2 regions of the Streptomyces sp. NPDC001933 genome follow, and region 1 is predicted to be linked to the other one. Evidence: riboswitches for the same ligand, from Rfam matches in the RefSeq annotation. Region 1 holds a riboswitch; the other holds the start of a gene.

What was found. A riboswitch is a leader RNA that binds a small molecule or an ion and turns the genes downstream of it on or off. The one in region 1 is predicted to bind cobalamin.
Region 2: another riboswitch for cobalamin. It lies ahead of ACFYY7_RS11100 (ABC transporter substrate-binding protein); the one in region 1 lies ahead of ACFYY7_RS11855 (iron transporter).

What each region holds. Positions count from the first base shown of each region.
Region 1 covers NZ_JBIASS010000004.1:172,489-181,215, reverse strand. Annotated here, with positions in the region: gene cobG (precorrin-3B synthase) at 55-1,383, shown strand; gene ACFYY7_RS11885 (precorrin-8X methylmutase) at 1,458-2,084, shown strand; gene ACFYY7_RS11880 (precorrin-2 C(20)-methyltransferase) at 2,087-3,592, shown strand; gene ACFYY7_RS11875 (cobalt-precorrin-6A reductase) at 3,618-4,370, opposite strand; gene ACFYY7_RS11870 (cobalt-precorrin-5B (C(1))-methyltransferase) at 4,382-5,497, shown strand; gene cobM (precorrin-4 C(11)-methyltransferase) at 5,525-6,274, opposite strand; gene cbiE (precorrin-6y C5,15-methyltransferase (decarboxylating) subunit CbiE) at 6,271-7,572, opposite strand; partial or broken gene ACFYY7_RS11855 (iron transporter) at 7,666-7,797, opposite strand; cobalamin riboswitch at 8,033-8,182, opposite strand; gene ACFYY7_RS11850 (hypothetical protein) at 8,288-8,727, opposite strand, start outside.
Region 2 covers NZ_JBIASS010000004.1:6,788-15,514, reverse strand. Annotated here, with positions in the region: gene ACFYY7_RS11135 (RNA polymerase sigma factor) at 1-462, shown strand, start outside; gene ACFYY7_RS11130 (MGMT family protein) at 459-1,283, shown strand; gene ACFYY7_RS11125 (class I adenylate-forming enzyme family protein) at 1,426-2,697, shown strand; gene ACFYY7_RS11120 (SDR family NAD(P)-dependent oxidoreductase) at 2,798-3,526, shown strand; gene ACFYY7_RS11115 (BTAD domain-containing putative transcriptional regulator) at 3,603-4,319, opposite strand; partial or broken gene ACFYY7_RS11110 (glycosyltransferase family 2 protein) at 4,935-5,057, opposite strand; gene ACFYY7_RS11105 (nucleotide pyrophosphohydrolase) at 5,155-5,469, opposite strand; cobalamin riboswitch at 6,659-6,811, shown strand; gene ACFYY7_RS11100 (ABC transporter substrate-binding protein) at 6,850-7,830, shown strand; gene ACFYY7_RS11095 (FecCD family ABC transporter permease) at 7,902-8,727, shown strand, end outside.

The sequences.
Region 1 (8,727 bases):
ATAGTAAGGGCCGGTCAACTGATGGAGGCATACGGATCCGGTCGGATGGTCGGTATGCTCGCCGCCATGCCCCCACCTGCCACTTCGCCTTCGCTGCCCGCAGACGCGTCTGCCCGGGGCCGCGGTGACGCCTGTCCCGGCACGCTGCGGCTGCACCGGGCGGACGACGGCGCTCTGGCCCGGGTCCGGTTGCCCGGTGGTCTGCTGACCGCGATGCAGGCCGATGCGCTGGGAGCGGTCGCGGAGAGCCTGGGCGATGGTGAGTTGCATCTCACTTCGCGCGGCAATGTCCAGTTGCGCGGTTTGGGCGCGGACTGCGGTGGCGAACTGGCCGGCCGGCTGGGCGAAGCGGGGCTGCTGCCCTCCGCCCGCCACGAGCGGATACGCAACATCGTGGCGTCGCCGCTGTCAGGGCTCGACGGCCGGAGGGCGCGGGACGTCGGACCGTGGCTGCGGGCGCTGGACGGGCTGTTGTGCGCGGGCGACCGGACAGCCGGGCTGTCGGGCAGGTTCCTGTTCGTGCTCGACGACGGTCGTGGCGATGTGGACGCGCTGGGCGGCGATGTGACGCTGCTGGCGCAGGACGACGGCGCGGCGCTGCTGCGGATCGGCACGGACCGGACCGTGGTGCGGATACCCGGCGCGCAGGCGCCGCGGGCCGCCCTCATGGCGGCCGAGGTCTTTCTGGAACGGGCGGCCGGCACCGGTGCCTGGCGCGTGAGGGATCTGCCCGGCGGCGCCGGCCCGCTTCTCGACGAGGTCGTACGGCGGTTGCGGGAGGAGGGCTCCGGCGCCGCCTCCACCGAGGACCGTGACTGCCCGCCGGGCTCGGACGGCCCCGGCCCGGGCGTGGTGACCGGCCCGCACGACGGGGCCGCGCTGTCCGTCGGCATCCCGCTGGGGCGCTTCACCCCGGCGCAGTGGCGGGCCCTGACGGAGACGGCCCGGCACGGTGGGCGTGGCGAATTGCGGCTGACACCGTGGCGCGGGGTCGTCGTACCGGGGGTGGAGCGGCGGCGGGCGTCAGGGCTGCTGGACGATCTGGGGGCCACCGGCCTCGTCGTCGGGCCCGACTCCCCCTGGACCGGTGTCGGTGCCTGTATCGGCCGGCCCGGCTGCGCGAAGTCGCTGGCCGATGTGCGGGGCCGGGCGGCGGCCGTGGTGGGGCCCGTGGGCCTGCTGCCGGTGTACTGGTCCGGGTGCGAACGCCGGTGCGGCCATCCCCGCGGCGAGTGGGTCGACGTCGTCGCCACCCCCGACGGGCACCGGATCTCCCTCGTACGGGGCGAGGAGCGGGGTGCCCCCGTGAACGTCCCCGACAGCCCCGACAGCCCCGGCGGTCTCGCCGCGGCGGTGGCCGCGGCCCGCGGTACGCGCGGCTGATCCCGTACGTCCCACTCCTCCTGTATCCGACTGCACCCGACCATTGCACGCCCGAGGAAGAAAGCGAAAGCACTGTGCACCAGTACGAGAAGGACGGACCGGCGATCTACCGCCAGTCCTTCGCCACGATCCGTGCCGAGGCGGACCTCGCGGGGCTGCCCGCCGATGTGAGCCAGGTCGCGGTCCGCATGATCCACGCCTGCGGGATGGTCGACCTCGTCCGCGATCTCGCTTTCACCCCGGACGCGGTCGCCCGCGCCCGTGCCGCGCTGCGGGCCGGCGCACCCATCCTGTGCGATGTGGCGATGGTCGCCAGCGGTGTGACCCGCAAGCGGCTGCCCGCGGACAACGAAGTGGTGTGCACCCTGTCCGACCCGTCGGTGCCCGGCCTGGCGAAGGAGCTGGGCACCACCCGCAGCGCCGCCGCCCTGGAGCTGTGGCGGGACCGGCTGGAGGGTGCGGTCGTGGCTGTCGGGAACGCGCCGACCGCCCTGTTCCGGCTGCTGGAGATGATCGAGGAGGGCGCGCCCCGCCCCGCCGCCGTCATCGGTGTGCCGGTCGGCTTCATCGGTGCCGCCGAGTCCAAGGACGCCCTGGCGGCGCACCCGTCCGGGCTGGACCATCTGATCGTACGGGGCCGTCGCGGCGGCAGCGCCATCGCGGCCGCCGCCCTCAACGCGATCGCCAGCGAGGAAGAGTAGACGTGAGCGAGCAGAAGACGGGCCGGCTGTACGGGGTCGGGCTCGGCCCCGGTGATCCGGCTCTGATGACCGTACGCGCGGTGGAGATCATCGCCGAGGCCGATGTGATCGCCTATCACAGCGCCCGGCACGGGCGGTCCATCGCCCGGTCCATCGCGGCGAAGCACATCCGTGCCGACCATGTCGAGGAGCCACTGGTCTACCCCGTCACGACGGAGACCACGGACCACCCGGGCGGCTACCGGGGTGCGATGGAGGAGTTCTACGCCGAGGCGGCGGCCCGTCTGGCGGCGCACCTCGACGCCGGGCGGACGGTCGCCGTGCTGGCCGAGGGCGACCCGCTCTTCTACGGCTCGTACATGCACATGCACAAGCGGCTCGCCGACCGCTACCCGACCGAGGTGATCCCGGGCGTCACCTCCGTCAGCGCGGCCGCCGCGCGGCTCGGCACCCCGCTCGTGGAGGGCGAGGAGGTGCTGACGATCCTGCCCGGCACGCTGCCGGAGGAGGAGCTGACCGCCCGTCTCGCCGCCACCGACGCGGCCGTGGTGATGAAGCTGGGCCGTACGTTTCCCGCGGTGCGCGGCGCCTTCGAGGCGTCCGGGCGGCTGCCCGAGGCGCGTTACGTGGAGCGCGCCACGATGGCCGGGGAGCGGGTGGGCGAGCTGGCCGAGGTCGACGCCGGCTCGGTGCCGTACTTCGCGGTCGCGGTCCTGCCCAGCCGGATCGGGGCGCCGCGTCCCGAAGGCACCCCGGAGGGTGGCGAGGTGGCCGTGGTGGGTACCGGCCCGGCCGGTCCGCTGTGGCTGACCCCCGAGACGCGCGGGGTGCTGGCCGCCGCCGACGACCTGGTCGGCTACACCACCTATCTGGACCGGGTGCCGGTGCGGCCGGGGCAGGTGCGTCACGGCTCGGACAACAAGGTCGAGTCGGAGCGTGCCGAGTTCGCCCTCGATCTGGCCCGGCGCGGGCGGCGGGTGGCCGTGGTGTCGGGCGGCGACCCCGGGGTCTTCGCCATGGCGACGGCCGTCCTCGAAGTGGCGTCGCAGGACGAGTACGCGCAGGTCCCGGTGCGGGTGCTGCCGGGGGTGACGGCGGCCAACGCCGCCGCCGCGCGGGCGGGTGCGCCGCTGGGCCACGACTACGCGACGATATCGCTCTCCGACCGGCTCAAGCCGTGGGAGGTGATCGCGGAGCGGCTGCGCGCCGCGGCGACGGCGGATCTGGTGCTCGCGCTGTACAACCCCGGTTCGCGCAGCCGGACCTGGCAGGTCGGCAAGGCCCGTGACCTGCTGCTCGAACACCGCTCGCCGGACACGCCCGTGGTCCTCGGCCGGGATGTCGGCGGGCCCGCCGAGAGTGTGCGGACCGTGCGCCTGGGCGATCTCGACCCCGCCGAGGTCGACATGCGCACGATCCTGCTCGTCGGGTCCTCGCAGACCCGCTGGGTCGAGCGCGGTGACGGGCGGCAGATCGTCTGGACGCCCCGCCGCTATCCGGAGGGCTGAGAGCCTGTCGGGGCGCGGCCGTCGGCTACCTGCCGTGCAGGATGTGTGCGCGGAGCCAGGCGACGGCCGCTTCCGGGTCTTCGACGACCGGGATGCCCTGGGGCACGGGAGGCCGTCGCACCACCACCACCGGGATCCGCGCCTCGCGGGCCGCGGCGAGTTTGGGGGCCGTGGCGGCGCCGCCGCTGTCCTTCGTGACGACGACGTCGATGCGGTGACGGCAAATCAGTTCGCGTTCCCCGTCCGGGGTGAACGGGCCCCGGTCGAGCAGCACCTCCATGCGGGCGGGGTACGGGGCTTCGGGGGCGTCCACCGAACGCATCAGGAACCACAGCTCGTCGAGCCCCGCGAAGGCGGCCAGTCCCATCCGTCCGGTCGTGAGGAACACCCGCCGGCCCAGCACGGGCAGCATCGCGGCGGCCTCGGCGAGGGAACCGGCCGGATGCCAGTCGTCGCCGTCACCGGGCACCCACCCGGGCCGCCGCACGGCGAGCAGGGGAACATGGGCGGCAGCGGCGGCAGCGGCCGCGTTGAAACTGATCGTCCCGGCGAAAGGATGGGTGGCGTCGATGAGCGCGTCCACCTGGTGGGTACGCAGCCATGCCGCGAGCCCGTCGGCTCCTCCGAAGCCGCCGATGCGGACCTCGCCGGGCGGCAGCCTCGGGCCGGCCACGCGTCCGGCGAGCGAACTCGTCAGCGCACCGGCCGGGACCACCTCCACCAGCAACTCGGCGAGGCGGCGGGCCTCCGTCGTTCCGCCGAGTACGAGTACATGCATCGGATCCATCCATGGGTGAGATTGAGGGCGGACGCAGCGCCCAGCTGAAACACACCGGTCTGCGGCCCGGCTGGACCACCGGCGCCTGTGCGACCGCGGCGGCCACCGCCGCGTACACGGCCCTGCTGACGGGCGACTTCCCCGACCCGGTGACGATCACCCTACCCAAGGGGCAGACGCCCGCCTTCGCGCTCGCGGTGGAGGAGCTGGCCGAGGGGCGGGCAACGGCCGGGGTGGTCAAGGACGCGGGCGACGACCCCGATGTGACGCACGGCGCTCTCGTCCGGGCCACCGTGCGGCGGCTGCCGCCGGGCTCGGGTGTGGTGTTCCGGGCCGGGCCCGGAGTGGGCACGGTCACCCTTCCCGGGCTGCCGCTCGACGTCGGTGAGCCGGCGATCAATCCCGTGCCGCGTCAGTTGATCCGCGACCACATCGCACGGGTCGCCGCGGAGCACCGGGGGGCGGGGGACGTGGAGGTCACCGTCGCGGTGGACCACGGCGAGGAGATCGCCCGCTCCACCTGGAACCCGCGCCTCGGCATCCTGGGCGGTCTGTCGATCCTCGGCACGACCGGTGTGGTGGTGCCGTACTCCTGCTCGGCGTGGATCGACTCGATCCGCCGCGGTGTGGACGTGGCCCTGGCCGCCGGGCACACCCATGTGGCCGGGTGCACGGGTTCCACCTCGGAGCGGACGGTGGTGTCCGAGTACGGGCTGCCGGAGATCGCGCTGCTCGACATGGGCGACTTCGCGGGCGCGGTCCTCAAGTACATCCGCCGTCATCCGGTGGCCCGGCTCACGGTCTGCGGCGGGTTCGCGAAGCTGTCGAAGCTCGCCGCCGGCCACCTCGACCTGCACTCGGGCCGGTCGCAGGTGGACAAGCCGTTCCTGGCCGGGCTGGCCCGGCGCGGTGGTGCGGACGAGGCCCTGGCGGCCGAGGTGGCGGTCGCGAACACGGGACTCGCGGCGCTCCAGTTGTGCCTCGCGCGGGGTGTTCCGCTCGGGGACCTGGTGGCCGTGGCGGCGCGGGACGAGGCGCTGTCGGTGCTGCGGGGCGCGCCGGTCGCCGTCGACGTCATCTGCATCGACCGGGCGGGCACGGTCGTCGGGCGCAGCGAGGTGCGCTGACCGGCCGCCCGGCCGGTGCGGGGCCCGTCAGCAGACGTGGCGTTCGCGTGCGGGCGAGTAGAGGTGGCTGTCGCGGAACTGCTCGGCGCCCAGGGTGCGGCCGACCATGATGACGGCGGTGCGGATCACGCCCGCCGCCTTCACCTGCCCGGCGATGTCGTCGAGGGTGCCGCGCAGCACGATCTCGTCCGGGCGTGAGGCCATCGCCACCACGGCGGCCGGGCAGTCGGCCCCGTAGTGCGGCAGCAGTTCCTCGACGACGCGGTCCACGTACCTGGCGGCGAGGTGCAGCACGATCAGGGCGCCGCTGCGGCCCAGGGTGGCCAGGTCCTCGCCCTTCGGCATCGCGGTCGCGCGGTGGGCGATCCGGGTGAGGATGACGGTCTGGCCGACGGTCGGCACGGTCAGTTCCCGCTTGAGCGCCGCCGCCGCGGCCGCGAACGCGGGTACGCCGGGCACCACTTCGTAGGGCACCCGGGCCTCGTCGAGCCGGCGCATCTGCTCGTTGACCGCGCTGAACACCGAGGGGTCGCCCGAGTGCAGCCGGGCCACGTCGTGACCGGCCTCGTGCGCGGCGAGCAGTTCGGCGGTGATCTGGTCGATGTCGAGCTGCGCGGTGTCCACCAGGCGGGCGTCCGGCGGGCATTCGGCGAGCAGTTCCCGGGGCACCAGGCTGCCCGCGTACAGACACACCTGGCAGGAGGCGAGGGTGCGGGCGCCGCGCACGGTGATCAGGTCGGCGGCCCCCGGGCCCGCGCCGATGAAGTACACGGTCATGTGTTGTCTCCTGGGTGTTGCGCGGGCTCGGTTGCCGAGTGTGCCGCTTCGGGACTGGTCAGGGGTTTGCGTACGGACCACTGGGTGACGGGCATGGCCTGCCGCCAGCCGGTGAACCCGCCGACCGGCACGGCGTGCGCGACCGCAAGCCGGACCAGTTCGCCGCCGTGTGTGCGGTGCGCCTCGGCGAGCAGCGCCTCGGACTCCAGCGTGACCGTGTTGGCGACCAGCCGTCCGCCGGGCGGCAGCGCGTCCCAGCAGGTGTCGAGCAGGCCGGGCACGGTCAGCCCGCCGCCGATGAACACGGCGTCGGGCGCGGGCAGTTGGGCCAGGTTGCCGGGGGCCGGTCCGGTGAGCACGCGCAGGGCCGGTACGCCGAGCCGGTCGGCGTTGCGTGCGATGCGCCCGGCGCGTCGCGGGTCGCGTTCCACGGTGATCGCGCGGCAGGAGGGGTGGGTCCGCATCCATTCGATGGCGATCGATCCCGAGCCTCCGCCGATGTCCCACAGGAGTTCGCCGGGGGCGGGGGCGAGCACACCGAGCGTCGCGGCCCGGACGTGCCGCTTGGTGAGCTGCCCGTCGTGTTCGTACGCCGTGTCGGGCAGGCCGGGTACTGCGCCGAGGCGCAGGGCCTCGGGGGTGCGCCGGCAGTCGATCGCGATGACGTTAAGCGGGTCGCCCGGTGGGTGCGGCCAGTGGTCGGCGGTGCCCTCCAGGCAGGCTTCGTCCGCTCCGCCGAGCTGTTCGAGCACGCGCAGCCGGCTCGGTCCGAAGCCCTGTTCGCGCAGCAGCCCGGCCACCGCGGCCGGGGTGGCGGCGTCTGCGCTCAGGACCAGGACCCGCCGGCCGTGGTGCAGGGCGGCGGCCAGCCGGGCGGCGGGGCGGCCGACCAGGGTGACGACCTCGGTGTCCTCCACCGGCCAGCCGATCCGGGCACAGGCGTAGGACACCGAGGACGGGTGGGGCAGGATTCTCAGCGCATCGGTGCCGAGCACTTCGGTGAGGGCCCGGCCGATGCCGTAGAACATGGGGTCGCCGCTGGCGAGCACGGCGATCCTGCTCCCGGCGTGCTCGGCGAGCAGGCCGGGGACGGCGGGCCGCAACGGCGAGGGCCACGGCACCCGTTGTCCCCGGCAGGACGGCGGGAGCAGGCCGAGCTGGCGTTCGCCGCCGATGAGGACCTGTGCGTCGACGAGCTCCGCGCGCGCCGCGTCGGGCAGTCCCGCCCATCCGTCGGCGCCGATTCCCACGACGGTCACCGCAGGTGGGACGGGTTGTTCGGGTGGTGCGAGAGTCACGGACGGTACCTCGGTGTTCAGTGGATGACGCAGCCGAACTCTACTGTCCGGCCGTGATCGGGCAGCGGCCAGGTGGCCGCCACGGTGCCTCGCTCAGGAGGTCACTTTCTTCAGATATGCGGCGAGTGAGCCGATGGCCGCCGGATTGCGTGGGCTTTCCACCAGGTCCGCGTAGTCGAGAACGGAGATCCGGTCGTTCTTGACGGCCGACGCGTTGGCCAGCGGCGGACAGACCAGGAGCACGGCGCACAGGGTGACCAGCAGCAGTGGCAGCGACACGTGCCGGGGCGGCGCGGGCCCGGCCGCGGCGCGGGAGGTCCGCGGGGGCACGGCGGGTCTGCGGTCGAGGGGTGTGGCCACGGGCGGTCGCTTTCGCCTCGGGCCGTGCACCTACGTGATCAAAGGAGCAGCCCGGACGCGAAGCGCCCTGCGCAGCACCACTCGCAGTCCACGGCGAATCGACAGGAGCCTTCACCACCGCGGGTAATCGGGCTTACGGGGCCCGATGCCGGGCTCCGCCTACCGTTGCGGGTCAGCGCCGGATTTCGACCGGACTTCCCCCGCGGGGCATGTGCAGCTTATAGCTCGCGCGGACAGGTGGTGCGGGACACCCCCACAACGAAGCGGGCGCATGCCTCCGTGCGACCGGCCGACCCGCTCCGGGACCGATTCACCTCGCTCCTGCCCGAGCACCGGGCAGTCGCATGGGCGGTGCTCAGTTCCGTGATGCGGCCGGGTGGTCGATCCGGGTCGGGAACGGGTCTCCGGTGTCCGAGTCGGCCACGAAGAGCGGTGTCGACCCGGCCATGCTCAGGTACCCGTTGACACTCTGCGTGAGGCTGAATCCGTACCCGTCGGGGGTGCCCGCGTTCCCCGCGAGCGGGCGCGAGGTGCTGATGGTCCGCCTCGGCCGGCCCTGATCACTCCAGACACGCATCACCGCGTCGAAATACTGGTCGCAGGTGTCGGGTGTGGTTCCGAGCACCCAGTACCTGATGCCGAACGACGCGAACAGGACGATGTCGTCGTCGATCTGGTTCGCTGGCAGGGTGACGCCATCGTGAAACCTCGCCTTGGGGAGGTCCGGATGCCATAGCGCCAGGGCCAGTTCGGCGGGCAGCGCCCGGAGCGTCCCGGTGAAGTGCCGCAGCAACT
Region 2 (8,727 bases), 170 kb from region 1:
GTCGAAGCGGAGGACCTGGGACAGGACACCTTCCTGCGCGCCTACACGGCCCTGCGGGGCTACTCCCCTTCGCGCCGACGGGAGTTACGGTGCCGCGCCTGGCTGATGACTATCGCGGCCAACGTCTGGCGCAACCAGATCCGTACCAACGTCCGCCACCCGGTGTCGCCGACCCCGGTCGAGAACTCCGCCGATTCCTGGGCCGACGAGAGCCCCGGGCCGGAGGAACGGGCCACCACCGCCGACGACCGGGGCCGGCTGGTCTCGGCGCTGACCGAACTCCCCGAGAAGTCCCGGGTCGCGGTGGTCCTGCGGCACGTCGTCGGGATGAGCTACGGGGAGATCGCCGAGTCCCAGGGATGCCCGGTGGGCACCGTCAAGGCACAGGTCTCCCGCGGGGTCGGTAATCTGCGGGAGCTGCTGGAAGCCGGCGGTCCACCCCCGAGGGAGGTGCTGAAGTGAGTCAGAACGACAACGCGGGCCCCGCGCCCTGGGACCACTCCCTGGAGGACGCGCTGGCCGGCCTCACGTCTCCCGGCCCGGTGGATCTGACGCTGCGCATTCTGCGGCACGTCGGGATCTCCCACGAGCGGTACGACGCCTATGTCCTGCTGGACACCGACGCGGGCGGCCTGTACGCGGCATACAGCCCGACCGCGGTCACCGGCTCCGCGCTGGAGTCGATGGTGGTCAGCCCCGAGATGTTCGAGGAGATCCACTGGCAGCGGACCGGACGCACCGCCATCCGCTCCACCATGCCCTTCCCCGGGCTGCGCCCCGCCCTGCGGACCGGACGCGCCAAGTCGCTGCCCGTCGACCTCACCGGCCTCGACGCCCATGAGCGCGCCGTGCTGGAGGCCGTCAGGACCGTGCCGAAGGGCCAGTTGCGGCCGGTCAGCTGGATCGCGCGGGAGGCGGACGTGGTGGACGTGCCGGGCGTCAACGGCTTCGTCACCGGGACTCTGGCGCGGAACCCGCTGACACTGCTGATCCCCTGCCACCGGGTCACCTACGAGGACGGCACCCCGTGCGACAGCGCGTACACCCCTGCCACCGGCAGGGCGCTGCGATCCGCGGAGGGGATCGACATGCTGCGGCTGGCGGAGCTGTTCCGGCGAGGCGGCGTCCTGCTCGGCAGCGACACCACCTACATCTACTGCCATCCGACCTGTGCCCACGCCCGCCGGATCACCCCTCCCCACCAGCGGCCCTTCCGCACCGCCGCCGAGGCCAGGGGCGCCGGTTACCGCGCCTGCCGAAGCTGCCGGCCGGTCTCCGTCTGAGGACTGTCCGGTACGGCGCACGACGCGCTGTCCGGTAGGACGAACGACGCGGGGGCAACCCTTCCCGGCGCACTGGTGTTCCGTTGTGTGCGGTGCGCGGTCGCTCACCGCCCCGGCACGACGCACGGGAGGGACATCCGACATGCGCGACAAACTCGACGACGAGCCCCGCTGGTGGGGCTCCGGACTGCTGGCCCGTCATCCCGCCGACGCGGTGTGGGCGCGGGCCGACTCCGAGGTGACCTACGAACGGCTGCGTGTGCAGGTCACCTCTCTGCGGCGGCTCTTCGAGGCGTACGGTGTGCGGCCAGGAGCCACCGTGGCGATCCAGGGCGCGCAGAGCTTCACCCAGCTGTGGTCGGTCCTCGCGCTGTGGTCGCAGGGGGCCCAGGTACTGCTCATGGGCCCGGAGATCCGCGGCAGGGAGCTGGAGCGGCTCCTGGACCACTGCCGGCCGCAGTTCTACGTCGCCTTCGGCAACGGCGGCCCCCGGTACCGAACCTTCCACGACGAGGCCGAACTCCTCGTCCGCAAACTGCGCGGCGGCCAGCGGGCGGTGACCGGCCACTGCCTCATCCACTTCACCTCCGGCAGCACCGGCTTCGCCAAGGCGGTCGCCCGCACCCCGCAGTCGCTGCTCGCCGAACTCGACGCCTTCCGGCGGATGGACGGCATGCCGGGCGCGGGTTCGAACGTCATGCTGCTGGGCCCCGTCGCCCACTCCTTCAACCTCGTCGGCGGCGTCCTGCACAACATGGACGTCGGGGCGGTCAGCGTCTTCCCGACACGGGCCTCGCGGCCCGCACTGCTGCGGACCGCGATCAGGGCCGGCGTGGACACCGTGCTGGGCCGCCCGGACCACTTCGCCGCCCTGGTGCGGGGGGAACACTCAGTGCGGCTGCCCGCACTGCGGCATGCCGTCTCCGGTGGCGACCGGATGGACGGACGGGTCCACGCCCGGTTCGCCGAACGCTTCGGGGTACGCATCGGCCAGGCGTACGGCACCACGGAGACCGGCATCGTCGCCGCCGACCCCACCGGCTGGTTCGCCCCAGGGTCGGTGGGCATGGTCGCTCCGGGGGTACGGATCAGGATCGTCGAAGGTGAACTCCAGGTCCGCATGGCCGGCACCCCGTACCTGGGGCCGGAGCAGACGCCCGCCCGGTTCCTGCCCGACGGCAATCCGGACGGACCGGGCTGGTTCTGCACCCGGGACCGGGCGATCCGCGATCCGTCCAGCGGTGCGCTGCGCATCCTGGACCGCATCGATCCGCTGGCCGACCGGCACCAGTTGACGCGCGGCATCGACCACGTCCTGCTCTCGGACCGGACGGCGTCCCGCTCGCTCACCCGCAGCGGGGCACCCGCCGGCTGGCCGAGAAGCGGCGGGTCGCGGGTGGCAGGTGGCAGGTAGCGGGCGATGCAACCGAATGGCGCGGCAGGTGTTCTTCCAGGTAGCAGGATTCGTTCACCTCTCACAAGGAGACGTCGCGTTGACCCACACCCTGACTGGGATGACAGCGGTCGTCACCGGGGCTGGCAGCGGCATCGGGCGGGCGACCGCACACGCCTTCGCCGACCGCGGCGCCAATGTCCTGGCCGTCGGCCGGACCCGGGAGAAGCTGGTCGCCACGGCCCGGGACAGGTCCTCCATCGTGCCGCTGAGCGCCGACGTCGCGGGAAGGGCGTCGCCCACCGCCATCATCGAAGCCGCGCTGGAGACGTTCGGCGGTATCGATGTCCTGGTGCACAGCGCGGGAAGCCTGCGGCAGACACCGCTGGGGACGATCTGCGCCGACGACTTCGACCGCTTCATGGCCGTCAACCTGCGCGCGCCGCTGCTGCTCACCCAGGCCGCTATGGCGCCGCTGACCCGGTCGCGCGGGACCGTGGTCAACGTCAGTGCGTCCTTCGGGCAGCGCGGATGGCCGGGGCTGTCGCTGTACGGCGCGGCCAAGGCCGGCCTCGACTTCCTCACCCGAACGTGGGCGGGCGAACTCGCCGACCTCGGAATCCGGGTCGTATCCGTGGCGCCCGGTCCCGTCGAGACACCGATCCTGGAGAACAACGCGCTGGACGACCGGGCCGTGACCACCATCCACCGGTTGCAGGAGCTGCTCCCGCTGGCCCGGCTGGGGAGCGCCGAGGAGGTCGCCTGGTGGATCGCCAACTTCGCGGAACCGCTGGCCGCCTACACCACGGGCGCCATTCTCCCGGTCGACGGCGGATACGGTGCCGTGTGAACCGGAGTACACATTTCCGCCGCATTCTCAAGCGGTTCCCGAGAAACCCCTCCTGGCGCCCTCTTCCGGTAGGGCCCTAGCCGGAATTGAGAATTGTGTACTGCAATTTCTGAACCGGAGTACCCGGTTCGATCCCCAGATCCGAGACGAGATTCAGGCGCAGCCTGCCGAACACATCGAGCGCGCGGACCCGGTCCCCCGACATGCTGAGGGCGCGCATGTACTGGCAATGCAGTCCTTCGTGCAGCGGATGCTCGAAAACCGGAACGGCGAGATCGGCGATGGCCTCGTGGTACATCCCCATCCTGATCTTGACGTCGGAGAGATCCTCGATCACCCCGAGTTTCGACTCCTCCAGTTCACGCCGCTGCGCCTCCAGCGCGGCCCTCGTCGTCACGTCCACGAAGGCGGGGCCGCGCCAGATGTCGAGTGCACGACTGAGGATGGTCAGCCCTTCCGCGTCGTTCCCCTGCCGGATCACCCCGCGGCCGTCGACGACCAGGCTCCGGTAGGCGCCGTAGTCGAACTGCGCCAATCTGTCGCTGAACACGTATCCGCCCGGCCTGGTCATCAGCAACTCACGTGCCACCGCCCGCGCAGACAGGCCGGTGAATCGCTGGAGCACTTTGCGGGACTGGAAGATGTAGGTCTGAATATTGCGCAGCGCGCTCACGGGTGGATCATCCTCCCAGACCTCGCGCACCAGGGACGAGACGGGGACGACCCGACCGGCATTGGCCAGCAAGACGGCGAACACGGTGCGGGGTTTCGGCGCCAGCTCCACCTGGTTCACCGTGTCATCGAGAGAGACACACAGAGGACCTAGCACTCCTATATTCATCAACACTTCACAATTCCTTCAGGCTGACTTTTCCTGTAGAAACATGAGAAATAATGAAACACGCCGAGCGTCCACGTGTGCAGTGGCCACCGAGTTACCGTACTCCGACCACACCCCCTGTCAAGATACGACAGAATCAAGCCTTACATCGCCAAAAATGATCGCTATTCTTTACCCCACTTTTCATCCCCGTCATGCAACCGTCAGGTGTTCAGCAGTGTTGCGGCATTCCGCTCACGATGCGGCGAAGGGATTTCCGCCGTCCGAATCCCGACACCCCTTCCCCCTGACCGGGACACCTCTACCCGGGGCCGGAAAGCGCACGCCAACCCGGGCCGGTTCCCTAAGGGCTGTCCCGTAATCCCTGGTGGATCAGCGTGCGGCGTCAGACGCGGTGCATCGCAAGGCGGAGGGACGCCCGAATACTGGATGTATTCGGGCGTTCCGACAACGCGGCGAGGTGGCGTGGCTGTCGTCGCACGCCCACCAGGGATTACGGGACAGCCCTTAGGTCGGCAGATGCCTCAGACATCTCCCGCACGCGCCTCCCCGGGCACCGGCACCCCCGACACGCCACCCGGCCGCATGCCGGGCCGGGGACGTCCGGGGGTGCCGGAGCACCATGTCGGCCCGGTACTCGATGTCCCAGCCGGCATCCAGTGCGCGCCAGGCGAAATCGGTCTCCTCGTGCACCTACCGGTCGGGAAAGTTCGGCGGAAACCAGCCGCTCGTCCTCGGCCCCCGAAACACCAGCGGATAGCGGCCCACACGCGAGTCGCGGCTCAGGTCATGCCGTCCCCTCGGCCGAACGTGCCCGCTCAATGCTCACCGCCACGTGCTCCTCCAATTCGGACATCGTTCTGAAGAACGCAGCCGCCAGATCCACGTCGTGCAGGTGGGCCAAGACCAGCACCGACCACAAGCAGTCGGACAGTTCATACTCAAGAGCCGGCCGCCAGCCCGGGATCCGCCGTGCGCCCTCCGCCGCGGCGGCAAGTTTTGCAAGATCACCAACATCTCCGACGAACCCGAGCATGAACTCTTCCCGCGTCCACTCCCGGCCCACCAGCCGATTCCGCTCGTCATAGATCCGCTTCACCACCAGCGCGCGCTCTTCCAGCTGTCCAAACGAACGTCCATCGAATCCTCCAGGAAGTAGCCCATAGCGAGGATGTCTTGCCCATGAGCCGACACCATGACAGCCCACCGCGGCAGCGTGGCGCGCCGCCGGCGCTCGCACTGCCCGACCGCGATGGCGCCTTCCACACCCTCTGGGGCGGCGACAAAACCGAAGTCGAAAGCTGACCAACACCCGCAATGCTGATAACGGGGCGAATTCGCCCCAGCTCGCGATCACGGACGTCCAGGTTCTGTCCGGTCGATCTTGGGCTGTGGGAGGATGCCATCCATGACTTGCATCCGAAGGGGCCGTGCCGCGTAGTACACCAGCTTCACTTCGGTCGCGGGAACGCGGCTGGGGAAGACCCTGGGTGCGGTATCGCGATGTCCCAGGTCTGTCGGGAGCGGCGAATGCCGCCGTCCGCATGCTCGAACGGGAACGATTGTCTCCGGGCATCGTGGCAGTGGCGTTGAGCGTGTGGTCCTTGCGCGTCCACGGCACCAAGCGCCGGTGGAGGCAATGGGAGGCCGAGTTCACCTGCCCGTGTTGCGGCGAGGGGTGGGCCCGGGACAAGCTGCAAGATGCTCTGTTCATGCTTCCGCCGAGGGCCGCCGGCGAACTCCGGGTGCAGGTGGAGCGCCTGGACGTGGTGCTCCTCGGGCGAACGCATCACGAGCCGGTGGCAGACCCGGAGTTGGCGTGGTGGCATCGCAGATGCTGACCGCGCCCCCATGCCGCCCACTGATTCGTTGGCTCTCGTATGACTGGTCGGGGAGATCTGGCAGAGGCGGAGTGGCGACGTCTGGAGCCGCTTCTGCCGACAGACAACAACCGCTGCGGGCGATGGCGCGACCACTGTCCTCTTCTGCGTCTGCGGGGAAGCAGTCGTCCAGAAACCCGTAGAGCGGTACCTCTCAGTCCTCCAGCGGCGGTGTCCGGGCCTCACGGCAACGGCCCGAAAACCCCTGCACCCACGTGCTCGATGTCCAGAACCGGCCGGGCCTCGACGAACTTTCCGTGGCGAGCCGTGTCTGTCCCACGTCCAGTAGCTAAGGATGGCGCCCTTCAGGGGCGGGCGAGCCTGCTGGTCCGGGCGGAACCTGTCCGCAGCGCCGGTCGTCGTCGCGCATGTCGGCGTCCGGGTCCGCCCAAGGCCGACAGCACAAGGGGCATGACCTGCGGAATACGCGGTCTGACAGAATGAGTTCCGAAAACTCGGGCGACGCGTGTCAGGAAACCGGTGTGAATCCGGTACGGTCCCGCCACTGTGACCGGGCTGCAACAGCCCGGAAGCCAGATACTGACCGCGCCGCCTTCTCGTACGACCCAGGGGACGAGGACATCCCCCGGAAAGGCTCGGTCATGCCCCCGATACGCCGTGTACCCCTCGCGCTCATACCCCTGCTTCTGCTGCCTCTCACCGGCTGCGGCACCGGCGGCGAAGCCAAGGCAGAGGCCGCACCGGTCGCCGACGGTTTCCCCTACACCGTCACCAATTGCGGTACGAAGACGACCTTCGACGCCCCGCCGGAGCGGGTCGTCACCATGAACCAGCACGTCACCGAGATCATGCTGGCCCTTGGGCTCCAGGACCGGCTGGCCGGGACCGCCTACCTGGACGACAGCATCCTGCCGGAGTACCGGTCCGCGTACGACAGGACCAAGGTGCTCGCGAAGGAGTACCCCTCCAAGGAGGTGCTGCTCGGCGCCAACCCCGACTTCGTCTACGGCGGGTACAGCAGCGCCTTCGACAAGGCCAAGGGCCAGGACCGGGCGGGGCTCCAGAAGGACGGCATCAACACCCGGCTGAACATCGAGAACTGTGCCAGGGGCAAAGTCGGCATCGATCAGCTCGCCACCGAGATCACCGAAGTCGCCAGGACCTTCGGTGTACCGGAGCGTGGCAAGAAGCTGATCGCCAAGGAACGGCAGAAGATCACGACGGTCGAAACGGAGCTCAAGGGCTCCGCACATCCCTCGGTGTTCGTGTACGACTCCGGCAACAACTCCGCGTTCACGGCGGGCGGCAAGGGCATCGGCAACGAGATCGTCCGGCTCGCCGGGGGCCGGAACGTCTTCGGGGACCTCGACGCCACCTTCGGCGACGTGTCCTGGGAACAGGTCATCAAGCGCAGGCCCGAAGTGGTCGTGATCTACGACTACGGAGGCACCACGGTCGAGGCCAAGAAGAAGCGGCTGCTGAACGACCCGGCACTCGCGGACGTGCCGGCGATCAAGAACGAGAAGTTCGCGGTACTCCCGCTGTCCTCGGCCGTGCTCGGTGTCCGGGTCGCCGACGCTGTACAGGACCTGGCCGGGCAGCTGCACCCCGGCACTCCGTGAGCGCGGGGTCCGCCCGCCCCGGCCCGAAGTCCGTCCTCCGCTCGACTCCCGTCGTGATCGGCGCCCTCACGATGCTGCTGCTCGCGGCGGCGGTGGCCGGTCTGGTGCTCGGCCCGGTACGGATTCCGCCGGGCGAGGTATTGAGTACGGTCCTGGGCGGTGAACGCTCCGGTGCGTTCCCGACGATCGTGTGGGAAGTACGGCTGCCCAGGGTGCTGCTCGGGGCCGTCGTCGGTGCCGGTCTGGCGCTGTCGGGCGCGGTGCTCCAGGCGTTGGTGCGCAACCCGTTGGCCGATCCGTTTCTGCTGGGCGCCTCGTCCGGGGCGTCGGCGGGCGCCGCCGTGGTAGTCGTGCTGGGGGTCGGCGCCGGGGTGGCCACCGACGTGGCGCTGCCCCTCGCAGCGTTCGCCGGGTCCATGACCGCGCTGGTCGCCGTCTACGCGATGGCCCGGCGCGGCGGCACCATGACAACGGGCCGGCTGATCCTGGCCGGGGTGGCGATCCAGTACGTGCTGTCCGCTTTCACCAGCCTGATCCTGGTGCTGTCCTCCCGGGCCGAGCATGTGCGGGAGATCATGTTCTGGACCCTGGGCGGCCTGGGCGGCGCCCGATGGGACCAACTGGCCCTGCCCGCAGTGGTCCTGTGCGTCGGGGCCGTGCTCCTGATCAGCCTGGCCCGTCCGCTGGATCTGCTGCTTACCGGGGAGGAAGGGGCCCGCAGCCTCGGCCTGGACCCCGGCCGTTTCCGGGGCGGGGTCTTCGTGCTGGTGTCGCTGATCATCGGGGTGCTGGTCGCCTACAGCGGGGCGATCGGCTTCGTCGGCCTGATGGTCCCGCACGCCGCTCGGTTGATCGTCGGCGCGTCCCACCGCAGGCTGCTGCCGGTGACCGCGCTCG